3 regions of the Nonomuraea sp. NPDC050394 genome follow, and region 3 is predicted to be linked to each of the others. Evidence: riboswitches for the same ligand, from Rfam matches in the RefSeq annotation. Region 3 holds a riboswitch; each other region holds the start of a gene.
What was found. Region 3 has a riboswitch for thiamine pyrophosphate ahead of thiC (phosphomethylpyrimidine synthase ThiC). Riboswitches for the same ligand answer to the same signal wherever they lie in the genome.
Positions count from the first base shown of each region.

Region 1: it holds a riboswitch for thiamine pyrophosphate, as region 3 does, so the genes downstream of both, ACIBKY_RS43380 (purine-cytosine permease family protein) here and thiC (phosphomethylpyrimidine synthase ThiC) in region 3, are expected to answer to the same signal.
Region 2: it holds a riboswitch for thiamine pyrophosphate, as region 3 does, so the genes downstream of both, ACIBKY_RS43000 (TenA family protein) here and thiC (phosphomethylpyrimidine synthase ThiC) in region 3, are expected to answer to the same signal.

Region 1 is NZ_JBITIO010000015.1:276,914-284,552, reverse strand. Features, by position in the region: gene ACIBKY_RS43395 (ATP-binding protein) at 1-181, opposite strand, end outside; gene ACIBKY_RS43390 (PAS domain S-box protein) at 318-2,177, opposite strand; gene ACIBKY_RS43385 (methylated-DNA--[protein]-cysteine S-methyltransferase) at 2,313-2,837, shown strand; gene ACIBKY_RS43380 (purine-cytosine permease family protein) at 2,839-4,143, opposite strand; TPP riboswitch at 4,190-4,304, opposite strand; gene ACIBKY_RS43375 (rhodanese-like domain-containing protein) at 4,381-4,704, shown strand; gene ACIBKY_RS43370 (DUF1203 domain-containing protein) at 4,766-5,245, shown strand; gene ACIBKY_RS43365 (Fpg/Nei family DNA glycosylase) at 5,238-6,116, opposite strand; gene ACIBKY_RS43360 (GPP34 family phosphoprotein) at 6,170-6,823, shown strand; gene ACIBKY_RS43355 (LCP family protein) at 7,134-7,639, opposite strand, start outside.
Region 2 is NZ_JBITIO010000015.1:205,362-213,000, reverse strand. Features, by position in the region: gene ACIBKY_RS43020 (hypothetical protein) at 1-86, shown strand, start outside; gene ACIBKY_RS43015 (zinc-binding dehydrogenase) at 103-1,068, opposite strand; gene ACIBKY_RS43010 (TetR/AcrR family transcriptional regulator) at 1,103-1,750, opposite strand; gene ACIBKY_RS43005 (hypothetical protein) at 1,822-2,331, shown strand; gene ACIBKY_RS43000 (TenA family protein) at 2,312-2,983, opposite strand; TPP riboswitch at 2,971-3,065, opposite strand; gene ACIBKY_RS42995 (MFS transporter) at 3,034-4,212, opposite strand; gene ACIBKY_RS42990 (MarR family winged helix-turn-helix transcriptional regulator) at 4,303-4,806, shown strand; gene ACIBKY_RS42985 (prolyl oligopeptidase family serine peptidase) at 4,857-6,752, shown strand; gene ACIBKY_RS42980 (hypothetical protein) at 6,825-7,316, shown strand; gene ACIBKY_RS42975 (hypothetical protein) at 7,316-7,639, shown strand, end outside.
Region 3 is NZ_JBITIO010000010.1:335,678-343,316, reverse strand. Features, by position in the region: gene ACIBKY_RS34885 (hypothetical protein) at 1-816, shown strand, start outside; gene ACIBKY_RS34880 (GrpB family protein) at 829-1,404, shown strand; gene ACIBKY_RS34875 (SAM-dependent methyltransferase) at 1,452-2,252, opposite strand; gene ACIBKY_RS34870 (DUF6328 family protein) at 2,339-2,845, shown strand; gene ACIBKY_RS34865 (GPGG-motif small membrane protein) at 2,862-3,011, shown strand; gene ACIBKY_RS34860 (Coagulation factor 5/8 type domain-containing protein) at 3,047-4,597, opposite strand; gene thiC (phosphomethylpyrimidine synthase ThiC) at 4,655-6,361, opposite strand; TPP riboswitch at 6,354-6,466, opposite strand; gene ACIBKY_RS34850 (DUF6458 family protein) at 6,508-6,768, opposite strand; gene ACIBKY_RS34845 (shikimate kinase) at 6,799-7,284, shown strand; gene ACIBKY_RS34840 (GNAT family N-acetyltransferase) at 7,294-7,639, shown strand, end outside.

The sequences.
Region 1 (7,639 bases), on a different contig from region 3:
CGGACGGCAGCGGATGGGCGTGCCTCAGAGCGTTGCTCAGCAGCTCGCTCACGACCAGGACAGCGTCGTCGACGGCGTTCTCGAAGACGCCGCTCGCCTGCAGATCAGTGCTCAGACGCTGGCGGGCGACGGCGACGCTGGACGGTGCGTAAGGCAACAGCACCACGCTCGACACGCGCACCTCCCCGCTCCCAGTTCCCCCCGAGGGAACACTCCCCGGTACGACCGAAATGCCCCGTTACCCAGTCCCAGAAACCGCATCTCGATCACAGCTTGTACACATTGGACGATAGATCAGCGCATCCGTTACCACCTCGTTACCGCATCGGTGTGTCGGATCGGATATCAGGCGCACGATCCAACGCCAGCCTGATACGGGTGCCCCCGCCCGGCCGGGGATGCGCGCTCACCTCACCGCCCTGGGCCCTGGCCAGGCTCCGCACGATGTAGAGCCCGAGCCCCACCCCGCCGAACCTGCGCCGGTCACCGCTGTCGACCTGCACGAACCTCTCGAAGATGCGCTCGCGGTCCTGGGCGGCGATGCCGACGCCCTCATCGTCCACCACCACGATCACCCGATCGTCCTCCGGCCACGCCTCGACCGAGATGAGGCCGCCCCTCGGCGAGTACTTGAAGGCGTTCTCCAGCAACTGCCCCAGGATGATGTCGGTGGCCAGCGCGTCGCCCCGCACGGACGGCAGGCGATCGGGCACCACCACCTCGACGCTGTGCCGGTCCGACAGCACCGGCAGCCCCAGCGTCGCCGCCCGCACCCGCTCGGCCAGGTCGAACGTCTCCATCCGCACCGACAGCTCCTCTGCCCCCGCCCGCGAGCCGAGCAGCAGATGGTCGATGAGCTGCCCGAGCGACCTGGCCCGCTCGGCGATCGTGTGCACCGCCGAGCGCCGCTCGGCGTCGCTGAGCTTGTCCCAGCGCGCGTCGAGCGTGCTGGCGAACCCGCCCACGATCGTGATCGGGGTACGCAACTCGTGGCTCGTGGTCGCCAGGAACAGATCCTTGGCCTCCTCAAGCTCCTTGGCCGTGGTCACGTCGCGGAAGTCGACGACGATCTCCCCGGTCTCCTCGATCCGCGCGCTCACCACGTCGAGCCAGCGCCCGGTCTCCATCTGGAACGTCAGCTTCTCCCCAGGCTGGGGCAGCGGGAACGGCGGCGGCCCGCCCAGTACCGCCTCGGCGCTGAAGGCGGTCATCTCGGCTGCCGCCGGGTTCCACTGCAGCACCCGGCCCTCGTCGTCGAGGACCGCGATGCCGTCGGCGCTGGCGTCGAACACCGCGCGCTCGTGCGCCCGCTGACGCACCGCGTCCTGGTAGGCCATCGCGTTGCCGACCGCGATGCCGGCGTGTCCGGCGAGCAGCTCCAGCAGCTCCAGCTCGACGTGCCCCGGCTTGTGTTCGGCGAACAGCGCGTAAAGCGCCCCGTACGGCCGGCCGCCCACCGCCGCCACGCCGAGCGCGATCGTGTGCAGTCCGGGCAGCCGCGCCCAGACGAGATCACCGAGCCCATGCGACTCGAGCAGGACGGTCTTGCCGGTGCGTAAGAGCTTGCCGACCAGGCTGTTGCGCATGTCGGCCGTGGTGTCCTTCAGCGAGTCCGGCAGCTGGTGCACGCTCACCAGGCGCAGCCGTTCCCCCTCGATCAGCACGAAGCCGCCGGCGTCCGCGCCCGTCAGCTCGGTGAGGCTGGCGGCGATGCGGTCGAGTACGGCGGGCAGCTCCAGCTCGGAGTTGATGTCGCCGACGACGTCGTTGAGCCGGCGCACCAGCCGCTCGCGGCGCGCCACGCGCACCCTGGCGCCCTCGTCCTCCTGCGTCAGGTGGTGCACGCAGACGTAGCCGGCGACGGCGCTGCCCTGGAGCAGCGCGCTGGTGTCGATCCGCACGTCCAGCAGGCTCCCGTCGCGGCGGAAGCGCTTGGTGTGCAGCGAGACCTGGCCGCCGGTGCGCACGCGTTCGAGGACCGCGTTGTGCTCGGCGGTCAGCTCGGCCGGCACGATCGGGGCCCGGCGCCCGACGATCTCCGCGGCCGTCCAGCCGAACAGCCGCTCGGCCGCGGGATTCCAGTGGAGCACCGTCTGATCCCGGTCGAGAGCGATGATCGCGTTGGGGGAACTGGCGAGCACGACGGCGGCGAGGTCGTCGTCACTACCTGCCCGCATGTCTCCCACATCTCCATACTGCCCGTGGCGGGGTGCTTCCGTCGGGCGATCCGTCCGATACGCTGCGGTCACGGGTTCCCAGGTGGCGAAGTGGGTGAGGGTATGTCGAGCGGTGATCTCGATGCCCTGCTCCGCGTGACCTCTTCGACCTACCGCAGCGAGGACCCACCCGACGTCGCCTTCGGCCGCTACGACGGCGCGGTCGGCAGGCTCGTCCTCGCCGTGACCGCGCGCGGCGTCGTGACCTGCAGTTTCGACGAAGAGAACACGGTGTTCGAGCGGGTCGCCAAGCAGTTCGGCTCCTTCATCGGACCCGACGCCGCCCGGCTCGACCCGGTGCGCCGCGAGCTCGACGCGTTCTTCTCCGGGCGCCTGCGCACGTTCACCACGCCGGTGGACCTCACCCTCGCCACGCCGTTCGCCAAGACGGTTCTGCAGAAGATGATGGCGGTGCCGTACGGGACGACCACGACCTACGGCGAGATCGCCGAGCGCATCGGCCGGCCGCGCGCGCTGCGTGCGGTCGGGAACGCGCTCGCCCAGAACCCCGTGTGCGTGATCGTCCCGTGTCACCGGATCGTGCAGGCCGACGGCGAGCTCGGCGACTACGCCGGAGGCGCCGCCGCCAAGCGGCACCTCCTGACCGTCGAGAACCGCTGACTCACTTCGCGCGCGCCCGGCCGAGCAGTCCGACCAGCAGTGTCACCAGTGCCGCCACGATGGCGCCGCCGAGCGCGCCGTTCATCCACGGCTGGCGTACGGCCTCGCGCAACGGCAGCCAGATCCGGTCCCACGCCTCGACCGTCGGCGTGCCCGTGGTCACCCAGTAGGCGGCGAAGCCCAGCGCCCACGGGATCAGCATCGACCAGCGGGCCGGCGCGTTCTCCGCGGTGTTCCACCGGGTGCCGCCGCCCAGCAGGAAGTAGTCGACCGCGAGCACCGCGAACATCGGCACGAAGACCGCGCCGATCACCCCGAGGAAGGCGCCGTAGGAGGTGACGTCCACGGCCAGCGCGATCGCGACCGTCAGCACGCCGATGGCGGTGGAGAAGATCCGCCGGTCCACCCTCGGCATGAGGTTCTGCAGCGACACGGTCGTGGAGTACACGTTCGCGAACGACTGGTCGGTCTCGCGCAGCACCAGGATGGCGAAGAACAGCGCGCCCAGCGGCGCCGCCACGAACGGCGCGAACACCGCGGTGGAGTTGGCCGCGACCGCCGAGGCCCCGGCCAGCGCGACCGCGTAGACGCCCAGGCCCAGGCAGGCGATCTGGGCCAGCGTGTAGCCGCCCACGACGCCGGTGAAGGCGGCCCTGCTGGAGCGCGAGTGCCGCGCGAAGTCGGCCGCGAGCGGCACCCACGAGATCGACAGCGCGATCACGTAGTCGACGGCCGGGGCGAACGCGGTCCAGTCGCCGCCGGTCTGCGGCGGCGCCTTGCCCAGGAAGTCCACGGCGAACCAGACCATCGCGATGATCACGCCGATCGTGACGTACCTGCGCAGCAGCCTGATCGCGCCCAGCGGCCAGATCGTCAGCGCCGTGGTGACCGCCCCGGCGACAAGCACCCAGACGGCGTACGGCACCGCCGTACCGAAGATCGCCATCGCGCCGTTGGAGATGACCCAGAGCTCGAACGCGCCCCAGCCGATCATCTGGACGATGTTGAGCACGGTCGGGATGTAGGACAGCTTGGCGCCGAACAGCCCGCGCAGCAGGACCATCGCCGGTTTGCCCGTCTGGGTGCCGGGGATGGCGGACAGTCCCACCATGGCGGTGCCGATGAGGCTGCCGACCGCGGTGGCGGTGAGCGCCGCCGCCAGGCTCAGCGGCGCGTCGCCAAGGGGGTTGAGCAGCAGCAGCGCGCCGGAGAAGCCCAGCAGGCTGACCGCGAGGTTGGCCCACAGCGCGCCCTGGTCGAGCACGCCGAGGGTTTTCGGCGTGGCCCCGTCCAGGGTCAGGGCCACCTCAGAGTGGTGCGGTTCATCAGAGTGGTGTGATCCATCGACGACACGCGTCATCGTGAACGCTCCCTACGCCGGCATTACCCGGTCAGGTTCCGGCGGTCGGCAATGCGTGGGGATTGCCCTCTCAGCCCGGCCGTGCCCGAGCTCCCGCGCTTATGTAAGTTTCAGGCGGATTATGCCACTCGCCTGGCATGTGGCAAGACACCGGGCGGTCCCGGGGCCTGGGAGAATGGGTACATGACGGTTCCCGAGATCGAGGCCAAGGACGTGCCCGTGGGCGCGTACCTGCTTGACGTGCGTGAGCAGGGCGAGTGGTTGGCGGGGCACGCACCCGACGCCGTGCACATCCCCATGGGCGAACTGCAGTCACGTCTCGACGAGGTGCCCGCCGGGCAGCCGGTCTACGTGGTGTGCCGGGTGGGCGGCCGCTCGGCGCACGCGGCGGCCTGGCTCAACCACGTCGGCCGCGAGGCGGTCAACGTGGGCGGCGGCATGCAGTCGTGGGAGGCCGCCAGGCGGCCGATGGTGAGCGAGAGCGGCCAGGAACCGTTCGTGGCCTGACCCCGAATGCGAGGTCCGACCGCCGCCAGCGCCGGGAGGGCGGCCGGGCGAGCATCGGAGCATGGAATACGAGATCAGCGCCATCGACCCGGTGATCGTGCGCGAGCTGCTCCGGGCGGACGACGCGGGCCGGGCGCCCCGCTTCAGCATCGACGAGGAGGGCGGCGCGCCGCTGCGGTGCTGCCTGCGCAAGGCGGCGGCGGGCGAGCGGATCGCCCTGGTGTCGTACGCGCCGCTGCGCCGCTGGGCCGCCGAGACCGGCGCCGACCCCGGGCCCTACGACGAGCTGGGGCCCATCTTCGTCCACGCCGAGCCGTGCGAAGGGCCCGGCACGACCGCCTGGCCCGCGGCCCACACCGCCCAGCGGGTCCTGCGTGCCTACACCGCCGACGGGCGCATCCACGGCGGCCGTCTCCTGCCCGAGGGCGCCGACCCCGAGGTGGCGCTCAAGGAGGTGCTCTCCGACCCCGAGGTGGCCTTGGTGCACGTACGGGCGGTCGAGTATGGCTGCTTCCAGTTCGCCGCCCACCGGGCTACTTGAGCAGGCGCGACAGACGGCGGTCGGCGAGCGGCTTGCCGCCCGTCTGGCAGGTCGGGCAGTACTGCAGCGAGGAGTCGGCGAACGAGACCTCCCTGATGGTGTCGCCGCACACGTCGCAGGGCTGCCCGGCCCGGTTGTGCACGCGCAGGCCCGACCTCTTCTCTGCCTTCAGGTCCTTGGCCGCCACCCCGTGCGCCCGCTCGACCGCCTCGCGCAACGTGGCCACGATCGCCTCGTGCAGGTCGGCCACCTGCGCGTCGGTCAGCGAGGCGGCGATCTTGAACGGCGACATCCTGGCCGCGTGCAGCACTTCGTCGGAGTAGGCGTTGCCGATGCCCGCGATCACCTTCTGGTCGCGCAGAAGACCCTTGATCTGGGTACGGTTGCCACCCACGATCCCCTTCAGCACGTCCACGGTGAAGGTGTCGGCCAGCGGGTCGGGACCGAGCGAGGCGATACCCGGCACTTCATCCGGATTTTTCGTGACATAGACAGCCAGGCGCTTCTGCGTGCCCGCCTCGGTCAGCTCGAACCCGGGGGCCAGGCCCTCGTCGTCGGGCGCCAGCCGTACCCGGACCGCCAGCGGCCCCTTGCCGGGACGGACCGGCTTCGCGCCCGAGAGGTCGTCCTTCCAGCGCAGCCACCCGGCGCGCGCCAGATGGATGATCAGGTGCAGACCGTCACAGTCGAGGTCGAGGAACTTGCCGTGCCGCGCCACGCCGGTCACGGTGAGCCCGCCGAGCGCGCTGACGGGCGGATCGAAGGTCTTCAGCGCCTGGAAGGCGACCACGTCGACGGCCAGGATCGTCCGGCCCACAGCCCGCTCACGCAGGAAATCGGTGAGCGACGCCACTTCTGGAAGTTCGGGCATGCATCCAGATTATGGTCCACAGGCTGTGGAAAACACGGCGCTAGGGTCAAGGTATGAACGTGACGATCGCCGAAGAAGTCCTCCTTCTCGCCCACAGCGAAGAAGAGGGCAAACAGCTCATCCCCGGCACCCAGCTGGACACCGCGCTGGGCGGCTCCATCCTCGCCGAGCTGGCGATCAACGATCGGCTGGAGCTCTCGGACAAGAAGGTGTCCGTCAAGAGCGCCGCCCCGCTCGGCGACCCCGAACTCGACGCCGTCCTCGCCCGCATGGCCGAGGACGGCAAGGCGCGCCGCCCGGTGTGGTGGGTGCAGAAACTGTACTCGGGCAAACTCCGCAAGCGTCTTCTGGAACGGCTGGCCGCCGCCGAAGTCCTGAACGAGGAGCGGGCCAAGGTGCTCGGCCTGTTCCCCACCTCCCGCTGGCCCGAGGTGGACGGGCGGGTCGAGGCCGAGATCCGCGCCCGGGTGGCCGCCGTACTGGGCGGCACTGAGCCCGACGCGCGCACCGCCGTCCTGATCGCGGTCCTGCACGCCGCCAACCTGGACCGCAAGGCCTTCCCCGGGGCCGACAGGAAGCGGGTCAAGGAGATCGCCGAGGGCCAGTGGGCGGGCGACGCGGTGGCCAAGACCATCGCCGCCATCAACTCGGTCATCCTCATCACGGCCACCACGGCCGCAGTAACCGCCTCTACGACCACCACCTGACCCAACCCGCCCAGACCCCCATGCGCCAGGAGACCCACCCACCGGGATCCGGAAGCCCCCAAAGGGACCAGGGTGCACTTGCCGACCGGGCTGTCGCCGGGGTGTGCCCCCGCGTGCCCAGGGGGCGGGTGTGGCCGCCGGAGTGCCCAGGGGTGGGTGTGCCCTGCCGCGTGCCGGCGGGGCGGTCGTTGCGGCGGGCCGCCCGCGCGCCCTGCCTGCCGTGTCCCTGGACGGAGGGCCAGGGACTACGGCGGGCGGGGGTGGGGGCGGCGGAGCCGTAACGGAAAAACTGCCCGTAAGAAAAGAGCGGTCAGTTGGCGTCGAGGATCTCCTTGGGGACGGGCTTGTCGGCCTTCAGGGCGTTGAAGAGGGCCAGCGCCTTCTGGGTGTCCCACTTGACGGCCGTGCCGCCGCCGGCGATCTCGTTGCCGCCGAACGGCACCACCGTGGTCACCGGGCTGTCGCCCATCGCCAGCCCCAGCGACAGCATGTCGAACGCCCCCGTCGACTCGTCCACCACGACCGCGTCCGTCGCGCTCGCCGCCAGCGGGATCGAGGTGAACGGGTTGATCAGCACCCCGGGGCTCGCGGCCTTCTTCACCACCGCGCCCAGGAACTGCCGCTGCCTCTTGGTCCGCTCGAAGTCCGGCAGCGCGCCGCCCTTGCGGGTGCGGACGTAGCCGAGCGCCTGGCCGCCGGTCAGCTCCTGCTTGCCCTTCTTGAGGTTGAGCCCGGCCTTGGGGTCGTTGATGTCGGCCCGCACGTTGATCTCGACGCCGCCGATGGCGTCCACGATGTCCACGAACCCGGCGAAAC
Region 2 (7,639 bases), on a different contig from region 3:
GCTACCGGGTGCGGACGCACTACCGGATCGCGCACGACGACGGGGTGGGGCATCTCCTGGTGATCGTGTTCCCCGAGCGCCGGTGAGCCGCACCCGCCGGCGTCAGGTGACGATCAACAGCGACTTGCCGACCGTGGCGCGTTCGGCGAGGGAGGTGTGGGCGTCGGCGGCGCGATCCAGCGGGAACGTGGCGCCGACGCGCGGCGTGATGACGCCCTTCGCGGCGAGGTCGAGCGCACGGGCCAGCATGTCGCGGACCTCGTCCTGCTCGGGCGGGCCGGCCTCCAGCGCGTTGTGGACGTGTACCCGGCGCCGCTCGGCGAGGTCCGGGTCGATGGTGGTGAACTCCCCGCCGGAGGTGCCGTACGTGATGAAGCGCCCGCCCTCGGCGGCCGTCTCGAACGCCGCGAGCCCGAGCGCGCCGCCCACGCCGTCGAAGACGAGGTCGACGCCGCCGGTGGCCGCGCGTACGCGCTGCTGCCAGTCCCCGGCCGAGTAGTCCACGACGACCTCGGCGCCCAGCTCGCGGGCCAGGTCCAGCTTCTTCCCGCCCCGCGCGGCCGCGACGACCCTGGCTCCGGCGTCACGGGCGAGCTGCACCAGGAGCGACCCGGCCCCGCCCGCCGCCGCGGTGACCAGAACCCACTCCCCCTTCCCGATCGCCCCGTCCCGGGCGAGCATCAGCGCCGTCACCCCGTCATGCAGTACGGCCGCCGCCTCCCGGAACCCCAGCCCGTCCGGGATCTCGACCACCTCGCCGGCGGCGGCGGCGATCCGCTCGGCGTACCCGGTGGACGACCTGGCGACCACCCGCCGCCCGGTCCAGGACGGGTCGACGCCCGCGCCCACGGCCGACACCACGCCCGCTCCGCCGCCGCCGGGCACGTAGGGGAGGTCGCGGGGGAAGTAGTCACCGCCCCAGCCGGCGCGCAACAGGGTGTCCAGGTAGATGACGTCGGCGACGGCCAGGTCGACGACCAGCTCGCCCGCGCCGGGGACCGGGTCGGGCACCTCGACGGGCGTCAGGACTTCAGGGCCGCCGAACTCTCGCACGTGAATGGCTCTCATGCCCCCTACTCTTCAACCTCTAGCAAGGTTGAGGTCAAGCCAGGCGCGCGAAAAGACCGTCGAGCAGCGACGAGAGGCCGAACTCGAAGGCGTCGCCGCCGCCGGGGTAATCCGGTTCCAGGCGGGCCCGCAGGCGGGGGAAGCGCCGGGCGGTCTCGATCATCTCCGCCATCGCCTCGTCCATCCGCTTCTCCTCGTCGGCGCCCGCCCGGCGTACCTTCGCGCGCAGGGCCGACTCGGCCGCCTCTCCCTGCGCGGCGCCGATCACGAACATCAGGATCGACGCGGCGACCCGGTCGGCGGCGGCGGCGCCGAACCCGGCCGACTCGTGGATGGTCAGGCAGTGCTCGTCGTAGCGGGCCTTGTTGGGGCCGTAGATGACGTGGGTGCTCATGGCCGGGATCAGCCAGAAGTGGCGGACGACCATCTCGTGGGCGCCGCGGGCGAGTTCAGCGGCGGCCTCGCGCCAGCCCATGGCGACCGGATCGGGCAGCCCGATCTCGCCGAAGACGTGGTCGGCGGCCAGCTCGACGAGCCGGTCCTTGCTCTTGACGTGGTAGTACATGGCGGTCGCGGCGGAGTCGAGCTGGGCGCCGAGCCGCCGCATGTTCAGGCCGGCCACGCCTTCGGCATCCAGGACCTCGACGGCGGCCAGGACGATCTGCTCCTTGGTCAGCGACATACGGCCATCGTATTGCACTTAGTTCAACAACGCCCTACAGTTTTACTAAGTTCAAAAACGAGGAGACATCCATGAACGCCCGCATCGCCGCAGCGGTGATCCAGCTACTGACCGTGGTCCCGTTCCTGCTGGGGATCTACTCCGTGACCTTCTACGGCGCCGCCGCCCAGCAGGCCGCCGAGACCGAGATGGCCCGCCAGAACCAGCCTCTCGAACTGCTGACCCGGAACGGCATCAGCTTCGCCGGCAGCGAGGGCCTGGCGATCGTGATCATCGTCATCCTGGTGGCCCTGGCGGTGCTCAACCTGACCGGCAGGCGGATCGGCCGGATCCTTTCCTGGATCTTCCAGCCGATCCTGCTCGTGCTCGGCGTCGTCATCATTCCCGGCCAGGTGTTCACGGCCCGCTTCCTGGAGCCGGTGCTGCCCGGCGTGGACACGCACGCGCTGGTCGCCGCGGCCCTGGACGCCATGCCCGCCTGGGCGACGGCCGCCAGCTGGGCCAAGCTCGTGCTCACCACCGCCGGCTCGGTCGCCGTGGTGGTGCTGCTGATCCGGGTGGCTAAAGCCACTTCGCGGTAGGCCAGGACTCCAGTTGCCAGGCGCTGTCCCAGAACATCCACTCGAACTCCGCCGCCTTCACGAAGGCGGCGCGCATCTGCTCCAGGAGCGCCGGGTCGGCCTCGGCGGCCAGGCGGTCGGTGATCTGCTTGGCCCGCGTGACCGACGCGGTATAGGCGGGATCGACGTAGGTGGCGATCCAGGCGCGGTACGGATGGGTCTCGGAGCTGCGGCCGACCAGCGCGGCGCCGACGTCCTCGTAGATCCAGAAGCAGGGCAGCACCGCCGCCGCCAGCACCGGGTACGGCGCCGACAGCGCGGTGGCCTGCAGCCAGGAGGAGTAGCCGAGGGCCGTCGGCGAGGTGGGCACGCCGGTCAGGTCGGCGGCCGTCAGGCCGTACTGCTCGATGTAGCCCTCGTGAAGGGTGCGCTCGGCGGCGATGGCGTCGTGGGCGGCCTGCGACCAGAAGGCCATTTCGTCCGGGTCAGCCGCCCTGACGGCCGCGGTGGCCAGGGCCTTGGCGAACGCCTCCAGGTAACGGGCGTCCTGGACGATGTAGAAGGCGAAGCGCTCACGGGAGAGCGTGCCGTCGCCCAGGGCGGTGTTGAACGGGTGCTCGTGGATGGCCCGCAGCAGGTCGGCGGTTTGGGCCCAGGCGTCGTCGGTGAACACGACAGTCCCTTCGCTAGTCCGAACTAGATCAGGTTCGACGGGTTTGGATCTCAGCCCTTGGCGGGCACCCCGCGTCGCGCGCTCACAGTAACAGCCGCCAGCGCGGTGAGTCCCATCAGGAGGGCGCCGAACCAGAGGGCACCGGTGATGGCCAGGTTGTCGGCCACGATCCCGCCGAACGCGGCGCCGAAGGCGATGGCCAGGTTGAAGACGGTGGTGTTCAGCGCGGTCGCCGCCTCGGCCGAGGCTCCGGCCCCTTGCAGGATCCAGGTCTGCACGGCCACGGGGGCGCCGCCGTAGGCCAGACCCCAGATCAGCAGGAGGATCGAGCCGGTCACCGGCGTGGTGCCGGCCAGCGGGAAGATCAGCATGATCACGGCCAGGGTCACGCTCAGCGTGATGACCCGGCGCCTGACGTTCCAGGACGAGCCGACGAAGGTGCCGATGACTCCGGCGACGCCGAAGCCGAGCAGGACCGGGCCGATCAGGTCGGCGGGCACGCCGGAGACGTTCTGCAGGATCGGGCTGATGAAGGTGAAGGCCGCGTACTGGCCGCTGACCACGAGGAACGTGGAGATGACGGCGGCGCGTACGACCGGGTTGCGGAACTGGCGCGGCAGCTCGCGCAGACGGACGGGGGCGGTGGCGGGAATCCTCGGCAGCAGCCACAGCAGCGCGCCGACCACCAGCAGGGCCAGCACGCCGACGGCGGCGAAGGCGACCCGCCAGTCGGTGAGCCCGCCGACGAGCGTCCCGGCGGGGACGCCGAGCACGTTCGCCGCGGTCGCACCGCCGAAGGCCAGCGAGGTGGCCCGCGCGACATGACGTTCCGGCACCAGCCGTACGGCGATGCCCGCCGCGAGGGCCCAGAAGCCGCCGATCCCGATGCCCACCAGGAACCGGGAGGCCAGCATGACGCCGAAGTTGGGCGCCACCACGGAGACCGCGTTGGCCACCACCATCAGGCTGAGCAACCCGATCAGCACGGTACGCCGGTCCAGCCGCCCGATCGCCACGGGCAGCAGGGGCGCGGTGGCGGAGGCGACCAGGCCGGGCACGGTCACCATGAGCCCGGCGGCGCCCTCGGAGATGTCCAGGGATCCGCCGATGGCGGTGAGCAGGCCCACGGGCAACTGCTCCACGGTGACCATGGCGAACGTGCCCACGGCCACGGCCGCCACGGCCAGCCATTCCTTCAGTGAGACCTCTTCTTGCGTGACGATGGACACGCCGATCACCTCTCATTGATAATCTCAACGTTGAGATATCATCACTTTATTGTGTGAACGTCAAGTCTATGAACGTTAAGAGGTTTCGCCATGAGCGACGCGGTGGACATGCTGCTGGCCCAGTGGAAGAGGGAACGCCCCGACATCGACCCCTCCCCGATGGGGGTCATCGGCCGGATCTCCCGGCTCAGCCTGCTGTTCGGCGGCGAGCTCAAGGCGTTCTTCCAGGAGCACGGGCTGGAGCGGTGGGAGTTCGACGTGCTGGCCACGCTGCGCAGGTCCGGCGCGCCGTACGAGCTGAGCGCGGGGGAACTGCTCAAGGCGGCCATGGTCACCTCGGGCGCGATCACCAACCGAATCGACCGCATGGAGGCCAAGGACCTCGTCGAACGCGTCAGGGCCAGCGACGACCGCAGGTCGGTGCGGATCCGGCTCACGCCGCAGGGCCTTGAGCTGGTCGACCGGCTCGTCGGGGCGCACGTGGACAACGAGGAACGCCTGCTGGCCGCCCTCGGTCCCGCCGAGCGCGATCAGCTGGCCGGGCTGCTGCGCACCTTGCTGGAGTCGCTGGGAGACACCAGCCTGGTAGAATGAAGATGGAGAAGGCCGCTTCCCGTGATCACGGGGGCGGCCATGCTGCGTTCATGACCTTTCTCAGCCAGCTCGCGCGCACCGAGCGGTTCACGCTCGGCCGGCCGTCCTCCTTCACCGTCTCCGCCGACGGGCGTACTGTCTTCTTCCTGCGTGACAGCAGTCTGTGGGCGCATGCCCAGGGCGAGGAACGCCTGGTGGCGGGGCCCGGCATCACCGCGTACGCGGCCGACGACGAGGGCCGGGTCCTGGCCTTCGAGCGCGACGGGCAGTTGTGCACGGCCGGCGGCGCGCTGCCCTCGGCCGAGCCGGTGCGCGCCCCCCGGCCCGACCCCACGGGCGAGCGCATCGCCTACGTCAGCGCCGGCGCGCTCCGGGTCATCGGCGTGGACGGCGACGGCGACCGGGCCGTGGCCGAGCCCGACGGGCCGGAGGTGACATGGGGACTGCCCGAGTACGTCGCGCCCGAGTCGATCGGGCGGCGCGAGGGCTTCTGGTGGGCGCCCGACGGGCGGCGGCTGCTGGTGGCGCGGGTGGACACCGCGCCCGTCCAGCGCTGGCATCTCGCCGATCCGTCCGATCCGTCCCGGCCGTCGCGCTCCTTCCCGTATCCGGCCGTGGGGACCGCCAACGCCGACGTGACGTTGTGGATCGTCGACCTCGACGGCACACGGATCCGGGTCGAAGCCGACGACGAGTACCTGACCGCCGCGGGCTGGGACGCGCACGGGCCCTATGCCGCCGTGCAGAGCCGCGACCAGCGCCGGGTCCGGATGTTCGCCGTCGATCCCGCCACCGGGCGGACGGAACTCCTGGCCGAGCAGCGTGACGCCGCCTGGGTGACGCTGGTGCCGGGACTGCCGCGCCGTACCGGGAAGGGGGTGTGGCTCACGAGCGACGACCGCGACGACACCCGCACCCTCCTGTACGGCGGGCGGCCCGTCACCCCGCCCGGCCTGAACCTGCTGACGGTGCGGTCGGTGGACGGCGAGAGCGTGCTGTTCACCGCCACCGACGAGCCCACCGAGACCCAGCTGTGGTCCTACCACCCGGACGCCGGCCTGGAGAAGCTCGGCCGGGCCGGGCTCGACGACACCGCGCGCGGCGGCACCACGGTGATCGGCGCCAGGATCCGCGAGAGCGGCGAGGAGATCGTCTCCCACGCCGAGAAGCCGGTGCTCGACCTCAGGATGCGCCTGCTCAGGCTGGGCCCGCGCGAGCTGCGGGCGGCGCTGTTCCTGCCGTCGTGGCACCGGGAGGAGGACGGGCCGCTTCCGGTCCTGGTGGACCCGTACGGCGGGCCGGCCATCCGCAAGGTGACCGCCGAGCCGTTCTGGGCCACCTATGTCTCGCAGTGGTTCGCCGAGCAGGGCTACGCGGTGCTCGCGGTCGACGGCAGGGGCACCCCTGGCCGCGGCCCCGCCTGGGAGCGTGCGATCCACCTCGACATCGCCCAGCCGGTGCTCGACGACCAGGTCGAGGGCCTGCACGAGGCGGCGAAGCTGGAGCCGGCGCTCGACCTGAGCCGGGTGGCGATCCGCGGCTGGTCGTTCGGCGGCTTCCTGGCGCTGGTCGCGGTGCTGCGCCGGCCGGACGTCTTCCACGCGGCGATCGCCGGCGCGCCCGTCACCGACCAGCGCATGTACGACACCCACTGGCGCGAACGGCACCTCGGCCAGCCGCACGAGCACCCGGAGGCCTACGACCGGTGCTCACCGCTGCTGGAGGCCGAGCGGCTGACCAGGCCGCTGCTGCTGATCCACGGGCTGGCCGACGACAACGTGGTGGCCGCGCACACGCTGCGCTTCTCGGCTGCGCTGCTGGAGGCCGGACGCCCGCACGAGGTGCTGCCGCTGACCCGCGCGGGGCACCGGCCGACGGCCGAGTTCCTCCTCACGCACCAGCTCGACTTCCTGCGCCGCGCGCTGCCCGGCGAAGGTTTTCGTTGATCGGAAATTGTCGGACTGGTCGGGTAAATTCCCGTTCACTGATCGACCGATACCAATCTTGGAGGTCGTCCTTTGAACGCGGACAGACCCGCGTGGGAGCAGCTCAGCGCGTTGCGGGTGGTGTCACCCCTCCAGCCGCGCAAGCTGGCTAAAGTGCCCTTCGTCGAGATGGCGGAGGGCCGGCTGCAAGGTGTGGTGTCCAGCGGTTCCGACATCGAGCGGGTGTACGTCTCCTCGATCACCGCCGGAACCCACGGCTACAACTGCAGCACCAACAACAACCGGCCCTGCGGGGGGCTGCGCGGCGCGCCGTGCAAGCACCTGCGCTCGCTGGTCGACGAGGCCATCCTGCAGTACGGCCTCGACCAGGTGACCCGCTACCTGCGCGTCGAGGGCGAGAGCGCGGGCGACCTGGTGCGCAACCTGGACGGCGGGCACGAGTCCATCCCCGCCGCCGTGGTCTTCAGCCGCTTCCTGCGGCACCTGGCCTACCTCGAACTGCCCTCCACCGGCGAACCGGTCGCCGAGATGCACTGGTTCCCCTCGCTCGGGGCGGTGAGCTGATGCTCGCCACGCAGCTCGCGGCCCTGCGCGAAGGCCCGCAGCCCGGACTCGACGAGGCGCTCGGCCTGGTGGCCGGCTTCGACGACGCGCTGGCCAACGGCTTCGCCCGGCTGGGCGAGGAGCGCGCGGAAGCGCTGACCGCGCTCGCCGGCGCCGTCGCCGCCACTCCCCTCGGCCCCCTGGCCGCGGACGCCGCCGGGAAGCTCACCGCGGGCTCGATCGCGGAGGAGCACCTGACGGCGCTGGCAGGAGCGCGCACCACGCTGCTCGGCGCGGTGCACGACATGCTGCTCGCCCGGCTCGACACCGCGCTCGGCCGTACC
Region 3 (7,639 bases):
CGGCGGCGTTTCGACGTCCTGCTCGGCTCCGGCGACCACGCCGGGCTGCTGTCCGCGGTGGACGCCTACCGCAACCCGGACGGCGGCTACGGCTGGGGCCTGGAGCCCGACCTGCGTTCCCCGGAGAGCCAGCCGGGCGCCGCCCTGCACGCCTTCGAGGTGTTCGCCGAGATCGCCCCGGTCGTCGCCGTCCAGGCGGAACAGCTGTGCGACTGGCTGGGGACGGTGACGCTGCCCGACGGCGGCCTGCCGTTCTCGCTGCCGCTGACCGTGCGGGCGGGCACCGCCCCGTGGTGGGGCGGCGGCGACGCCGCGACCTCCTCGCTGCAGATCACCGCCGTGAGCGCGGCGGCGGCCCTGCGCGTCCCGTCGGTGGCGGGGCACCCGTGGCCGGCCCGCGCGACCCGCTACTGCCTGGACGCCGTCCGCGCCCTGGACGCCCACCCCCACGCCTACGTGCTGGCCTTCGCCATCCACTTCCTGGACGCCGTCCACGACCGTGAGCCCGAGGCCGCCGCCCTCCTGGACGGCCTGGCCAAGCTGATCCCGGACAGCGGCGAGATCCCCGTGGAGGGCGGCACAGCCGACGAGAAGCTCACCCCGCTCGACCTCGCCCCGTACCCCGATCGCCCGGCGCGTGCCCTGTTCACGCCGGCCCAGATCGAGGCCGACCTCGACCGGCTGGCCGCCGCGCAGAAGGCGGACGGCGGCTGGACCGTCGAGTACGCCAAGATCTCGCCCGCCGGCGCCCTGGAGTGGCGCGGCGTCGCCACCGTCAACGCCATCACCGTTTTGCGGCGAAACGGCCGCCTCTGAAATTCTGGCCCGATGACCGAACGCCCTGTCGTCGTGCCCCATGATCCCGCCTGGCAAGGGCGGGCGGCACGACTGTGCGCCGACCTCCGGCGCGTGCTCGGGCCGGTGGCGATACACGTGGAGCACATCGGCAGCACCTCGATCCCCGGCATGGCGGCCAAGCCGCTGTTCGATCTCCAGGTCAGCGTCCTCGGCCTGGAGGAGGCCGAGCGGGTCTTCCGCGGGCCGCTGGAGGCGCTGGGGTTCACGATGTCGCCGTACCGGCGTGACCACGTGCCCGCGGGGCTGGAGGACGACCCCGCCAGGTGGGCCAAGCGGCTCTGGACCCGGCGGGGGCGCCCCGGGGACGAGGTCAATCTGCACGTGCGGGTGCTCGACGCGCCCAACGACCGCCTGGCGCTGCTGTTTCGCGACTGGTTCCGGGCGCATCCGCGGGCCGTACCGGCTTATGCGGACTTCAAGCGGCGGCTGGCCGGGGCGGTGCGTGAGACGGGTGAGTACGCCGACGTCAAGGACCCGGTCGTGGACCTGGTCATCGTGGTCGCCGAGGAGTGGGCGGACGAGACCGGCTGGACGGCCCACCCTTAGGGCTTGCGGGCCCCTGGGGTTCGCGGGCCCCTGAGGTTCGCGGGCCCCTAGGGTTTGCGGGCCACGCCGCCCAGCAGGAGCTCCTCCCACGTCTCCAGCGGTCCGGGGCTGCCCTCGGGACGCCAGTGGGGAAGGTGGACGAGGCCGGGGCTGACCATGTCCAGCCCGTCGTAGAAGCGGTTGATCGACTCGGCGGTGCGGAAGCGGCCGGTCCCCATCGTGGCGTGCAGCATCGCCTCCAGCGCCTTCGCCTTGGGGTTGTGGGAGGTCATCATGTTGGAGGCGGCCAGGTAGCTGCCCCGCGGCAACGCCTGCATGTACTGCTTGACCAGCCCGTGCGGGTCGTCCTCGTCGGGGAACAGGTGCAGCAGGCTCATCATGAGCAGGCCCACGGGCCGGGAGAAGTCGATCAGGTCGAGCAGGTCGGGGTGGCCGAGCACGGCGTCCACGTCCATGGCGTCCGCGGTGATGGCCGTGGCACGCAGGTTGGTGCGCAGGATCGAGCGGGCGTGCGGCTCCACCATCGGGTCGAGGTCCACGTACACGACGCGGGCCTCGGGGTTGGCGAACTGGGCGACCTCGTGGGTGTTCTCGATCGTCGGCAGGCCCGCGCCCAGGTCGATGAGCTGGGTGACGCCGGCGTCCCGTACCAGATGGTCGGTGACGCGGCCGACGAAGGCGCGGTTGCACCAGACGAGGCTGACCACCTCGGGGACCGCGGCGGTCAGGCGTTCCGCCACGGCCCGGTCCACGGTGAAGTTCTCGGTGCCGCCCAGCAGCGCGTCGTATACACGAGCCACGCTCGGCCGGGTGGCATCGACCCCGGGTGGAATCCATTCGTTGATCATGGGCGGCTCCGCCGAAGTTCCGTTGCCGCGGATCGTATCCAGACTCCGGCCGGTATGTCAGCGCCTCTGCGGGGTAGCGCCCCAGCATGACGGACACTTCTCAGGGTGAGTCGCGCAACGAACGCGAGTCCCACAAAGAACGTGTAGATCGTGAGCTGACCGAGTTGCTGCAGGGCCTGCGTGTCGCGGTCACCGGGGTCCAGGTGCTCTTCGCCTTCCTGCTGACCGTTCCCTTTCAGCAAGGCTTCGGCAAAGTCGACACCGCGGGCCTGTGGCTGTTCTTCATCGCGCTCATGGGCGCCGCGCTGGCGTCGGTGTGCTTCATCACGCCCGCGGCGCAGCACCGGGTGTTCTTCCGCACCGGGCTCAAGGAGCGCATGATCAAACGCGCCAACTCCCTGGGCATCGCGGGTGCGGCGTTTCTGCTGATCGCCATGACCGCGGCCGTGGCCATGGTGGCGGAAGTGGTGCTGAACGCCTGGCCGGCGACCTTGTTCGGCGGCGCGGTGGCGCTCACAGCCGGGTGGTTCTGGCTCCTCCAGCCCATCACGGACATCTATCGAGCCAAGGGCACGTTAGAGGAGAAGTCCTGAGGGCAGCAGCATGACCATGGCTACATTGCTCTGGATCATCGCCGTCATCCTCGTCATCGCCGGGATCTACGTCATCCTGGCCAGGCGGGACATTCTATGGGGCATCGTCCTCATCGTGCTGGGATTCCTCGTGGGTCCCGGCGGAGTCAGCATCTTCAATGTGTGAGGAAAGCGGGCCGGCCAGAACCGGCCCGCCTTCTCTCACCTCCCAACCGTTTCAGCCGCTTCCCAGGTCTTCAGGTAGGCCTCGGCCCCCTGAGCCATGTCCTGGACGAACGCGTCGCCGGCCAGCGACCTGATGTCCTCGATCCAGTCGGGCACCAGGCCGTAGTTGGCGACGCCGTCCACGTTGTAGTCCCATGTCCGCTGTCCCGTGCTGTGCCGGTCGAAGCTGACCGAGCCGTCGTGGGAGTGGAAGGGGTACGCCACCGCGCTGCCGGCCCGGGGACCCGGCAGTTTGCCCAGCCCGTTGGCGTCGAGGCCGTACCCGAACCCGGGGCGGCCCGCCGCGTCGCGCAGGGGCTTGGTCTCGCGCCAGGCGCCGGCGAACCCCTCGGCCCCGTGGCCGTATGAGGTGACCATGCCGCCGAGCCGGTAGATGCGCTGGTAGTTGAGCGCGTCGGTCCAGCTGTGGGAGGAGATCACGCCCGCGTAGCCGGCCTGCTCCAGGAGGGTGAGCGTCCGGTCGGCGGCCTTGACGCTCATGTGGTCCACCTCGATGAGCATGCCGCGGCTCATCATGCCCTTGACCATGTGCTCACCGAGCGAGGTGAGCCCGCGTCTGTTGCAGTGCGGCCCCGGCGGGTAGACGGGCAGGCTGACGCCGGGCGGCAGCCAGCGGGCCAGTTCGGGCGGGAGCACCGCGGGCGAGATCGTGTTGTCGCGCTGCGGCCCCGTGCACGCCTCCGTCTGCCAGAAGCGGCCGGACGACAGGAAGTTGCCCAGGTTGACGATGGCCCCCTGGGTGCCGGAGTCGAAGCGGACACCGCACAGGGCGTTGTCGTACTTGTGGCAGACGAACATGGAGCGGACGCCGAGCTGGTACATCTCATCCAGGCCCCGGTCGATCTGGGCCTTGGTGCAGTGGGGGATGCCGAGCGTCTGCCGGCAGCCGAACGGCTCGGAGGTCTCGATGCCGAGCACCACGGCGAGCTTTCCCGCGGCGATGACCGAGCGGGCCTCGGCCGGGCTTCTGACCACGCGGAACCAGCCCTGGCCGGGGCCGCCGCTCTGCTGGTCGATGTAGTCCTGCATCTCGAACGTACGGCGGGCCTCCAGGCGGATGGAGCCCATCTCGTCACAGGGGTTGATCTTCAGCGGGTAGATCTCGCAGAGCTGGCGGTTGGCCACGAGGTCGTTCACCATGATCCGCAGCCCGCCGCGCCAGGCACGCTCGATCCAGGTGTAGTAGGCCTGCTGGTGGGTCAGCGAGTCATGGGCCGGCCAGCTCCTGAACGTGGGCCAGCCGACCGGGTCGTGGGTGCCGGTCGGCTGACCGGTGCGGGTGAAGTTCTCGAACCAGGCGGCTTCGCCGTTCGGGAAGTGGTCGAGGCAGTCGACCAGCGCCCTGGCGATGCCGCCCGGGTCGAACGGCTTGCCGCAGAGCAGCTTGCCGCCGAACGCTTCGTAGGACATCAGGTGGCTGTGCGCGTCGATGAAGCCGCTCACGGGCTGCTCGCTGCGGGATAACGCGGGGGCGGGTAACGCGAGCAGGGCGATGGCGACCAGGACGGCGAGTATGCGGCTGATCACGCCCTCAGCGTGGGCTCCTTACAGACGCCAGTCAAGACCCAATATGAGTCCTACTCGCTATTTTGGGTCCGCCGGATCCAGATAGACCTCACCGCCCCTTTCGGTGAACTCCACCGCCTTCTCCGCCATGCCCGCCTGGATGGCCGCGGAGTCCGTCAACCCATGCTCCTCCGCATATTTCCGGACATCGTGGGTGATCTTCATCGAACAGAACTTCGGCCCGCACATACTGCAGAAATGCGCGGTCTTGGCGGGCTCGGCCGGGAGCGTCGCGTCGTGGAACGACCGGGCCGTCACCGGGTCCAGCGACAGGTTGAACTGGTCCTCCCAGCGGAACTCGAAGCGGGCGTCCGACAGCGCGTCGTCCCACTCCTGCGCCCGGGGATGCCCCTTGGCGAGGTCGGCGGCATGGGCCGCGATCTTGTAGGTGATGACGCCGGTCTTGACATCGTCCTTGTCCGGCAGGCCCAGATGCTCCTTGGGGGTGACGTAGCAGAGCATGGCGGTGCCGTACCAGCCGATCATCGCGGCGCCGATGCCCGAGGTGATGTGGTCGTAGCCCGGCGCGACGTCGGTCACCAGCGGGCCCAGCGTGTAGAACGGGGCGTCGTCGCAGATCTCGCGCTGCAGGTCCACGTTCTCCTTGATCTTGTGCATGGGCACGTGGCCGGGTCCCTCGATCATGACCTGCACGTCGTGCGCACGGGCGACCTTCGTCAGCTCGCCCAGCGTGCGCAACTCCGCGAACTGCGCCTCGTCGTTGGCGTCGGCGATCGAGCCGGGCCGCAGGCCATCGCCGAGCGAGAAGGCCACGTCGTAGCTCGCCAGCAGCTCGCACATCTCCCGGAAGTTCTCGTACAGGAAGCTCTCCCGGTGGTGGGCCAGGCACCACGCCGCCATGATCGAGCCGCCGCGCGAGACGATGCCGGTCTTGCGCCGCGCGGTCAGCGGCACGTACGCCAGCCGTACCCCCGCGTGCACGGTCATGTAGTCGACGCCCTGCTCGCACTGCTCGACCAGCGTGTCCCGGTAGACCTCCCACGACAGGTCGGCCGCCACGCCGCCGACCTTCTCCAGCGCCTGGTAGATCGGGACGGTCCCGATCGGCACCGGCGCGTTCCTGATGATCCACTCGCGGGTGGTGTGGATGTTGCGGCCGGTGGACAGGTCCATCACGGTGTCGGCGCCCCACCGCGTCGCCCAGGTCATCTTCTCCACCTCCTCGGAGATCGAGGAGGCGACCGCGGAGTTGCCGATGTTGGCGTTGATCTTCACGTGGAAGTTGCGGCCGATGATCATCGGCTCGCTCTCCGGATGGTTGACGTTGGCCGGGATGATCGCCCGCCCGGCCGCCACCTCCTTGCGGACGAACTCGCCGCTCACCCCCTCCCTGACCGCGACGAACTCCATCTCCTTGGTCACCACGCCCCGCCGCGCGTAGGCGAGCTGGGTCACGGGGGCCCCGGTGGCCCGCAGCGGCCTGCGCCCGTCGCCGGGGAAGACCTCGGTGTTCGCGCGGGCCCAGGCCTCCTGCTCCTTGAAGCCGTCGTCGATGGGCCGCACCTGGCGGCCGCCGTAGCGGGCGACGTCGCCGCGTTCGAGCACCCACACCTCCCGCAGCCGCGGCAGGCCCCGCGTGATGTCGGGGTTGTCCGGCCCCGAGGTGTCGTACAGCTCCACCGACGTCCCGTTCGACAGGTGCACCCGCCGCATGGGCACCCGCAGATCACCGAGATGGATCTTGGAAAAGCGCGCGTCACTCATCGCGCAAACTCCCTTCGCCGGCATTACCCGGATCAGGTTCTGGCGGTCGGCGGCTGCTCCAGCCGTCCTCTCAGCCCGTTGCACCGGGCTCCCGCGTTCGGACCGCGCCACCGTACCCCGGCGACCCGGGGTACGCACAAGACCCTTTACAGCGGCGGTTCGTCGATACGGCGCCTCTCCTCGTAGACCGTCGTCGTACGGCGCGCGTGCGGGTCCTCGTAGATCGGCTCCTCGATCACCCTGCGGGTAACGTGCATCCGGTACAGGCCGAACAGCAATCCGGCCAGACCACCGATCATGAGGACGACGCCGATCACATTGATGTCAAGACCGGCGAGGTCGAACTCGACCGCCCAGGTCAGGATCGCGCCGAGCATGATGAGGATGATGCCTCCGGCGATTGTCATAATGCACCTCCAGAGGAAACACCTATCCCCATGTCGAAGAACAAACCTGTCGTCGTGATCGGGCTCATGGGCTCGGGCAAGACGACCGTCGGCAAACTGCTGGCCCGCGAGCTCGGCGTGCCGCTCAGCGACAGCGACCCGTACCTGCGCGGCCGCTACGGCACCAGCGCCGCCGAGATCGCGAAGGCGGAGGGCGCGCACGTGCTGCACCAGAGGGAGGCCGAGCACGTGCTCCACGCGCTGACCGAGCCGCCCCAGGTGATCGCGGCGGCGGCCAGCACCGTGGAGGACCCGCGGGTACGCGAGGCGCTGCGCGCGGCCTTCGTGGTCTGGCTGGACGCCCCCGACGAGATCCTGGCCCAGCGGATGCGCTCGTCCGACCACCGCCCGGAGTTCTCGCCCTCCGCCATGCGGGCGCGGCGCGAGCCGTACTTCCTGCAGGTCGCCGACCTGCGGCTCGACGTCTCCACGGCCACCCCGGAAAACACGGCGACAACCATTTACGAGGCTCTATAAATTAGGGAAATGTTCGCGAACAAACCCACCCTCGCCGGTGATCGGGTCACCCTCGTACCCGTCGGGCCCGAGCACGTCGAGGGCCTGATCGAGCTCTGCGACGACCCCGAGGTCGCCAAGCTCACGGGCTCCCATACCCACAACGGGATCGCCCCCAAGGCGGCCCTGGAGTGGTACTCCACGCGAGGCGGCCACGAGGACCGGCTCGACCTGGCCATCATGGCCGCGGACGGGTACGTCGGCGAGATCGTGCTCAACGAGCTCGACAAGGACAACCTGTCGTGCAACCTGCGCATCGCGCTGGTCGGCGCGCGGGCGTTCGGCAAGGGTTACGGCACCGAGGCCATCCGGCTGG